Regions from separate parts of the Paenibacillus xylanilyticus genome, predicted to be linked through region 2. Evidence: predicted binding sites of a transcription regulator. Region 2 holds the regulator's gene; the other holds the start of a gene.

The links. Region 2 encodes LexA, which represses DNA repair genes until DNA is damaged. Its sites were predicted from a motif close to CGAACATATGTTCG; they were not measured.
Region 1: recA (recombinase RecA) is a predicted target of LexA. The motif match lies at 1,930-1,943, and genes of this name have one in related genera.

What each region holds. Positions count from the first base shown of each region.
Region 1 covers NZ_CP044310.1:2,516,664-2,520,883, forward strand. Annotated here, with positions in the region: gene pgsA (CDP-diacylglycerol--glycerol-3-phosphate 3-phosphatidyltransferase) at 1-411, shown strand, start outside; gene F4V51_RS11405 (competence/damage-inducible protein A) at 520-1,776, shown strand; gene recA (recombinase RecA) at 2,013-3,077, shown strand; gene F4V51_RS11415 (regulatory protein RecX) at 3,357-4,094, shown strand.
Region 2 covers NZ_CP044310.1:4,002,829-4,007,048, forward strand. Annotated here, with positions in the region: gene F4V51_RS17600 (HAD family hydrolase) at 1-261, opposite strand, end outside; gene F4V51_RS17605 (hypothetical protein) at 289-801, opposite strand; gene F4V51_RS17610 (DUF896 domain-containing protein) at 929-1,138, opposite strand; gene F4V51_RS17615 (LysM peptidoglycan-binding domain-containing protein) at 1,235-1,612, opposite strand; gene lexA (transcriptional repressor LexA) at 1,909-2,535, shown strand; gene F4V51_RS17625 (aldehyde dehydrogenase) at 2,646-3,941, opposite strand; gene glnA (type I glutamate--ammonia ligase) at 4,186-4,220, opposite strand, start outside.

The DNA of each region.
Region 1 (4,220 bases), 1.5 Mb from region 2:
ATTGATGGATACCTGGCACGGAAAAACAATATGGTCACCAATTTGGGCAAGCTGCTCGATCCGCTGGCTGACAAGCTGTTAGTGACTGCAGTACTCATTTCACTTGTTGAGATGGGTAAGCTGGATTCATGGATCGCTGTTGTCATTATCAGCCGGGAGTTTGCGGTGACCGGCCTTCGCCAAATTGCTCTGCTGGATGGATCGGTTGTGGCGGCCAGCAGCTGGGGCAAACTGAAAACCGTAATACAGATCGTAGCCATCGTTTTGCTTCTGCTTAACAACTTCCCGTTCTCTTATACGGGCGTACATGTTGATGTTATAGCCGTTTGGGCGGCAGCGATCATTACGATTTGGTCCGGCATTGATTATTTCATCAAAAACAAAAATTTGCTTAATTTATCAAAAGCGTAAAAGTTTAAGGTAAAACGGGTAATTTATGAAGGACAGCTTGCGCAAAGGGCAATAGGAAAACATCCTATTGCCCTTTGATCACTCACATTGTATACAGGAGGATGCTGAATGAAGGCAGAAATTATCGCAGTCGGAACAGAGTTGCTGCTCGGACAGATCGTAAATACGAATGCCAGATATTTATCCCGTGAATTGGCTGCTATCGGGATTGATGTTTATTTTCAAACTGTAGTAGGGGACAATCTGAATCGTCTAAGTGAAGCTATTCGAATTGCCCAAGGGCGTGCTGACGTCATTTTGTTCTCAGGCGGTATCGGACCTACGCAGGATGATCTAACCAAGGATGCCATAGCAGCAGTGTTGGGACGCAGCCTACATATTGATCGGATGGCCATGGATAAAATCGAAAGCTTCTTCAGGGATCGCAATGTGGAGATGACGGAGAATAACCGGCGTCAAGCCATCGTGGTTGAAGGAGGGACCCCGCTGGCTAATGAAACCGGCCTTGCTGCGGGTAATGCCATCTCAGATAACGGGAAGCATTATATTGTCATGCCTGGGCCACCGAAAGAACTGATCCCCATGTTTGAGCAGGAGGTCAAACCTTGGTTGTTCCAGCATGTTCTTACGAAAGAGATGCCAATTTATTCGAAAATGCTGAAATTTGCCGGGATCGGTGAGTCGGCATTGGAAGACCGTCTGCTCGACCTGATTGATAGCCAAACCGACCCTACGATTGCACCTTATGCAAGTGAAGGAGAAGTAACGGTACGGGTGTCCACGAAGGCGCCGAGTGAGAATGAGGCCAAGCAAAAGCTGGATGCCATGGAGGTACTCATTCGGGAACGGTTGCCTGAACACCTCTACGCGAACGAGGATGTGCCTATAGAGTACACAATTGTAACCATGATGGCTGATATGGGTCTGACCCTGAGCGCCGCTGAGAGCTGTACAGGAGGGCTTGTCATGCAGAGTCTGACTTCGATTCCAGGCAGTGCTTCCATGCTCAAAGGCGGAATCGTATGTTATTCCAACGAGATCAAGGAAAAGCTGCTGAATGTTCCTCATGACTATCTGGAGGGGGAAGATGCTCCCGGGGCTGTAAGCCCTGAAGTTGCTAAAGTATTGGCTGAGCAGGTACGCATGATAGGGGATTCCGATTTTGGTCTGGCCGTTACAGGAGTAGCAGGTCCAGGTTACTCTGAGCGTAAGCCTCCAGGTCTGGTTTTTATCGCTCTTGCTGAGCGGGGAAAAGAGACGGAGATTCACGAATTGCGTATCAATGGTAATCGGGAGACGGTCCGCATCCGTTCGACCAAGGCTATTTTATACCGCTTATGGCGCAAACTCGTCGCGATGGACTAGGTATACCTTGAATTGCTTTTAAAGCGGTAATCAAGTATAATCATAGCAGACGGAAGAACCGTAGAATTAGGCATTTAGCCTTGTTTGCGGTTCTTTTTTCTGTTTCATTGCAAGTTTTGCCCAGGAAGAGGCGCCTCGGCCTTACAAAAAAAACGAATGTATGTTCGAAAAAAAGCTTGGCAAACGTGTTAAAACAAGGTATCATTATCTTATAAACAGTAAAGGGTGTGAGCATATTGTCAGACCGTCGTGCCGCGCTTGATATGGCGCTCCGTCAAATAGAGAAGCAATTTGGTAAAGGATCTATCATGAAACTGGGTGAGTCAACTCACATGCAAGTGGAAATCATACCCAGCGGATCCTTGGCTCTGGATATAGCACTTGGAACAGGCGGCTTGCCTAAAGGCCGGATTGTTGAAATATATGGACCTGAATCTTCAGGTAAAACAACTGTAGCATTGCATGCGATTGCTGAAGTGCAAAAAGTCGGTGGACAAGCTGCATTTATCGATGCCGAGCATGCACTTGATCCAACGTATGCTAGTAAACTGGGTGTTAACATTGATGAATTGCTTTTGTCCCAGCCGGATACGGGCGAACAAGCATTGGAAATTGCAGAAGCACTTGTGCGCAGTGGTGCTGTTGACATTATCGTTGTTGACTCTGTTGCTGCCTTGGTACCAAAAGCTGAGATCGAAGGCGAAATGGGGGATTCCCACGTTGGTTTGCAAGCACGTCTGATGTCTCAGGCGTTGCGTAAATTGTCTGGTGCAATCAGCAAATCCAAAACCATTGCCATCTTTATCAACCAGCTTCGTGAAAAAGTTGGCGTAATGTTTGGTAACCCTGAGACAACACCTGGTGGACGTGCCCTGAAATTCTACTCTACAGTTCGTTTGGATGTTCGCCGTATTGAGAGTATTAAATCAGGTAATGACATCATCGGGAACCGTACTCGTGTGAAGGTTGTCAAAAATAAAGTTGCACCACCGTTCAAACAAGCAGAAGTAGATATCATGTACGGTGAAGGTATCTCCAGAGAGGGTAGTATCATTGATATTGGTACAGAACTCGATATCGTTAATAAAAGCGGTGCTTGGTATTCCTATGAAGGCGAACGCCTGGGTCAAGGTCGCGAAAATGCGAAGCAGTTTATGAAAGAACATAAAGAGATCGCTCAAGTGATCGAGCAAAAAATTCGTGAAGCGAGCAATCTGACGACAGTAGTTCCAGCTCCAACGAGCGAAGATCAACAAAAAGAAGAAGCAGAAGAACAAGAATTGTTTGAGATTAACGAGTAATTCTTCCTGGCTGGGAGGCCCCAGAAGGCGTTCATTTACTGGACTTCCCGGATTGGGATGAATTGATTCGATCCTGCTAGGGAGACGGCGCGTGATCTCGCGCTGTCTAACAGCTCCTGTCCATTGGACAGGAGCTGTTAGCACATTTATTGAGTGAGCTGGTGCCGGGTGGGAATCCCGGCTTTTTGCATTTTGGTCGCAGTTTTCTTTAAGTAGATAGGTACTTCATAATCAGAAAGATAAAGAGTTGAACAAAACAAAAAGGAGGGAGAGACCTGAATGGATCAACATGATGATGATTTGTACGAAACAGCAGAACTGGAGGGGATCTCCCAATTCCCGGATAACGAAGAACTTACGATTACACGGGTAGAACGAACAAAAAGCAGGCAGGCCCGGTACCGGATCACGTTCGGTATGTACTCGATTACGGTTCTGGAAGATGTAATGATCAAATATAGAATGACCCGGGGCAACACATTTGTGAAGAAAGATCTCGAAGAGATCATAGTAGCGGATGAGCGGCAGCAAACCTATGTTCAGGCATTACGTTACTTAGAGCACAAACAGCGTACAAGGCATGAATTAAGCCAGCGACTTCGTCAGAAAGAGTTTGCAGCACCATTAATTGAAGAAGTGCTGGACCGGCTTGAGCAGGAGAAGCTTGTGGACGATGAAGGGTTTGCGAAGGAATGGACAAGGCAGCGTATGACAGGCCAGAGGAAGGGAAAACTGTGGATAAGGCAAGAGCTTCGTCAAAAGGGCATTGCCAATGAGCTCATCGTTGAAGCGCTTGAAGGCGTCGATGCGGATGTGGAGTTTGAGACAGCTTTGACCGCAGGGCGGAAGAAATGGAACCAAGTCAAAGGGGACATTGCAGAGAAGAAACGCAAAACGCTTCCCTTCTTGATGAGACGTGGATTTCCTATGGATATGGTACGTAAGGTTGTGAATTGTTTAATTGAAGAAGATGAAGCCGAAGATTCTGAAGATGACGAGTTGTTACCATGGGATTAACAGAGACTACACAGTGTACTGCATTCTCTTGACAATTTCTTTCGTCAAATACTAAAATGGACATGAGTCTGTAAGAAATGGACAACCCTTTTTCCTTCCAAAAAAGCGGTTTCGGTTTCTTAGGAT
Region 2 (4,220 bases):
GAATTCCGGCTGGTCACCACCAGTAAAATTAGCCCAAAGTCCTTCAAACGGATTGATACCAATCATTTTGGTAAATGGAAAGGTTTCATATGATTCATATAGACTACGAGCTTCATTACGAACAGCTTCTTCCAATGCCTCAGCATCAACGCCGGTTTCTTGTGAAGCAAGCAGGCAAGTTTCGTGAAATGCTTCACGCACACTGCGTTCATCCCACAATAAAGTATCATCCAGGTCGAACAAAATCGCTTTTAATGCCATTCCGATCATCTTCCCCTTTGTGAATAATTACTTTTTCTCGTCTGTTTCTACAGTAATCTGATGTGCTTTGGCAAATTTCAGAAGTCGTTCAGTAATGGCATCTGTGTCATAGCGGTTCAACAGTTTAGTGAACACCCATCTTTTGCCACGGCTGTTATGTTCGATAACTACCGTTCCCTGCTCAAATCTAAACTTAACGATGTCATCTACTCCAATGGAGCGTTCCCGATTCCCTTTGGTTGTTATAATCCGGTTGCTCCCGATTTTAATGTAAGGACGACGAAGCATAAAAATCACAGCCAAAAACACATACAAAAGCATCGTTACCCAGTCCCATGTTGTCATCGGAGCTTTAACAAGAAATGTGCTCATAAACAGATACAAAAACGCAAGTCCAATGAGGAAAATAGGAAACAGAAGACTGCGTCCTTTGAAAATGTCCTCACCGGGCGTACCCGAAATCGGTTGACCATTTTTTTTGCGTTGCTGATTCAACTGCTTTGAATTTTTCCGAACCGTTCTCTCGAACGAACGAGCCATGAGAATCCCCCTTATGTCATCTTTGTATCGGCTTACAAAAATCGTAAACCGACATTCCCCCTATAAATTTGCATTCTCAAAATAAAAGGAAGAAACCTAAATATCATAATGATATCTTTAGGTTTCCTTAGTGTTTGAGTTTGCCTTGGTGGCCTTGATCTTTCTCATCATCTACAATTTCAATGGAATCCAGTTGCTGTCTGAAGTTGCTGCGGATGTTGTTTAAGTAAATTTCTCTAAGTTTAGCACGTTCGGCAAGTTCTTCCTCTGAAAGTCCAGTGGACTTTTGTTTACGAGCCAATTCGTTAATGCGTGCTACCAGGCTATCTATATCCAATCTTGTCCCCTCCAAAAATACAAAGTCATACTAACTTTGACATGATCGAGGCGGCTTGTCAAGGCTGCTACTTACTCGCTCGAATGAATCATGGTATTAACGTGTAAACTGAGGCAAAATCAGGACTTGTCCAGCTTGAATTGAAGTGGTTTGAAGCTGATTCACTTTCTTAATTGCTTCTATATATATACGCGTATCCATATTTTCCGGTTTATGCTCCAATGACACGCTCCACAGCGTTTCACCCTGGGACACTGCTATTTTGCTGCCAGGAAGAACATTATTCTCGTCTCCTGCAAACACAGTCAATACAGTGCTGCAGCCAATAAATATAATTAATGATGCCATAATCATCTTTAACATCCATGTTGGCATCTTAGCTTTTGCAAACCAGTTCTTAAAGTTACCTATGTTAGACTTGACCGCTTCCGAGTTCACCGGTTCGTAAATACTTTGATAAGTGGAATATCTCATAATTTATCGTCCTCCAAACGTTTGTTCCTATCTGTTAAAATCAATATAACACGAACACTTGTTTTGTACAACAGATTTTTAGAACAATTGTTCGCTTTATTTCAAACCCCTTATTTCCCGAAATTTTCTAGGTGAATCCAAATCAAATACTACTATTCTATTCACTTGATGCACTAGACAAAGAAATCACTCAAAAACATTGGTTTTTCGGGATTTTATTTAGAACTTATGTTTGTACGAACGGAGGTTCTATGTTATAATTTTCCCAAACGTTACTAAAATGGGGTTGATACGGTATGTCGAAGATATCCAGCAGGCAGCAAGCTATTCTGGAGTTTATACGCAATGAAGTCCGGTTGAAGGGATATCCTCCTTCCGTACGTGAGATTGGAGAAGCGGTTGGACTGGCTTCCAGTTCTACGGTTCATGGACATCTGGACCGCTTGGAGAAGAAAGGTCTCATTAGACGTGACCCTACTAAACCGAGAGCCATTGAGTTGTTAAGCCAGGAGGAATCAGAACACTCCCATCAGTTTGCACACAGTGTTGCTCGCATTCCCGTCGTAGGTAAAGTCACTGCAGGGGTACCGATTACCGCAACTGAGAACATCGAGGATTACTTCCCGCTACCAACACATTATGTTGGAGAACAGAAAGTATTTATGCTCTCTGTTGTTGGTGACAGTATGATCGAAGCAGGGATCGTCAATGGAGACTACGTTATCGTGCGCCAGCAGCAAACAGCAGATAACGGAGATATTGTCGTTGCGATGACTGAAGATGACGAAGCTACAGTTAAAACTTTCTACAAAGAGAAAGACCACATTCGTCTACAGCCTGAGAATGCAACATTTGAACCACTTCGTTTAAAACATGTTAGCATTTTGGGTAAAGTGATTGGCCTTTTCCGTGATATTCACTAGTCTTTCTTCCACAGCAAGTCAGATGAAACGTAACGACTAAAAGAGGTTGCCCTGTTCAATAGGACAACCTCTTTTTTCGCTATTCAGTCGGCTTTGCTAACTTCCATTTCTTATCGTTTGAGAATGCTTTTGTGATGGGAGAACACTTCAAAGCTTTGCTTACCATGATATGACCCCATACCACTCTCTCCTACACCGCCAAACGGTAAAAAATGTGAAGTCATATGAGACAACGTATCATTAATGCATCCTCCACCGAAGGACACTTGATCCAAAACCTGATTCTGCAGCTCCTCTTGCTCCGTGAACAGGTATAGCGCCAGCGGTTTGGGACGGTGCACAATCTCAGCGAGCAGAGGATTAAGATCCTCGTAAGTCATTACCGGCAAAATGGGACCGAATATCTCCTCTTGCATCACAGGTGAACCCCAGTCCACATTTCCTACCAAGGTAGGTTCAATCAGCAGCTGATCCCGATCAGAGCGACCACCAATCAGAGCATGACCACCTTCTAAGAAAACAGATAGTCGATCAAAGTTACGTGTGTTGACGATATGCGGAAAATTAGGATTTCCCATTACATCTCTACCGAATTTATCTTGAATCTCTGCACCAATCTCTTCAAGCAGTTTATCGTGTACGTCTTGATGTACAAGCAAGTAATCCGGAGCAACGCAGGTCTGACCAGCATTCAAGAACTTGCCACGAACGATCCGCTGGGCTGCCAACTGCAAATCCGCGTCTTTATGAACAATTACAGGGCTTTTACCACCCAATTCAAGCGTCACCGGGGTTAGATGCTCAGCTGCTGCTTTCATGACGATGCGGCCAACACCTGTGCTACCCGTAAAGAAAATATAATCAAACTTCTCTTTCAACAAGGCTGTGCTGGTTTCGACTTCACCTTCCATGACTGCTACATATTCCTTAGGGAAAATATCCGTAATCAGGTCGTACGTCAGACGTGACACTGCCGGCGTTAATTCAGAAGGCTTAATAACAGCACAGTTACCCGCCGCAATTGCTCCAATCAAAGGACCAAAGCCCAATTGGAACGGATAGTTCCATGGTGCAATAATGAGAGCAACTCCATAAGGTTCTGGATAGATCGTGCTTGTACCATCAGGTATTACAGCACTTGTAGGCACTGCTCTAGGCGCCGCCCATTCCTTAAGATGTTCTAGTGCAAAATCCAGTTCACCCAAAACGATGCGAATTTCAGAGTTATACGCCTCTGTTTCCGATTTATTCAAATCTGCATGCAGTGCGTCCAAGATCCGTTGCTGATATTTCTCTATCCCTTGTCTTAGTTGCTGAAGAGCATTAATCCGATACTCGATATTTTTAGTTTGTCCTGTATAAAAGAATGCCCGCTGATTTGCAACGAGTTGTTTCACTTGATCCATATAAACATCTCCAATTAATGATTTAAAATTAAATTGCTAAAAATATAATTGAATTATAACTTGTTTATATGGAATTATCAACATATCAAAATATCTTTTCTTTGGAAAATATGTATCTTCTCTATTCCTATTATATGTATACTATTAAACGTTGCTATTTTTTTAAGAATATTACACACCGCTGTCCCATTATGTTATCCATCAAAAAAAGCCCTTGGCACTATTGCGCCAAGGGCTCTCCATACTAGTACAGCGTGATATATTGATCGCGTTCCCATT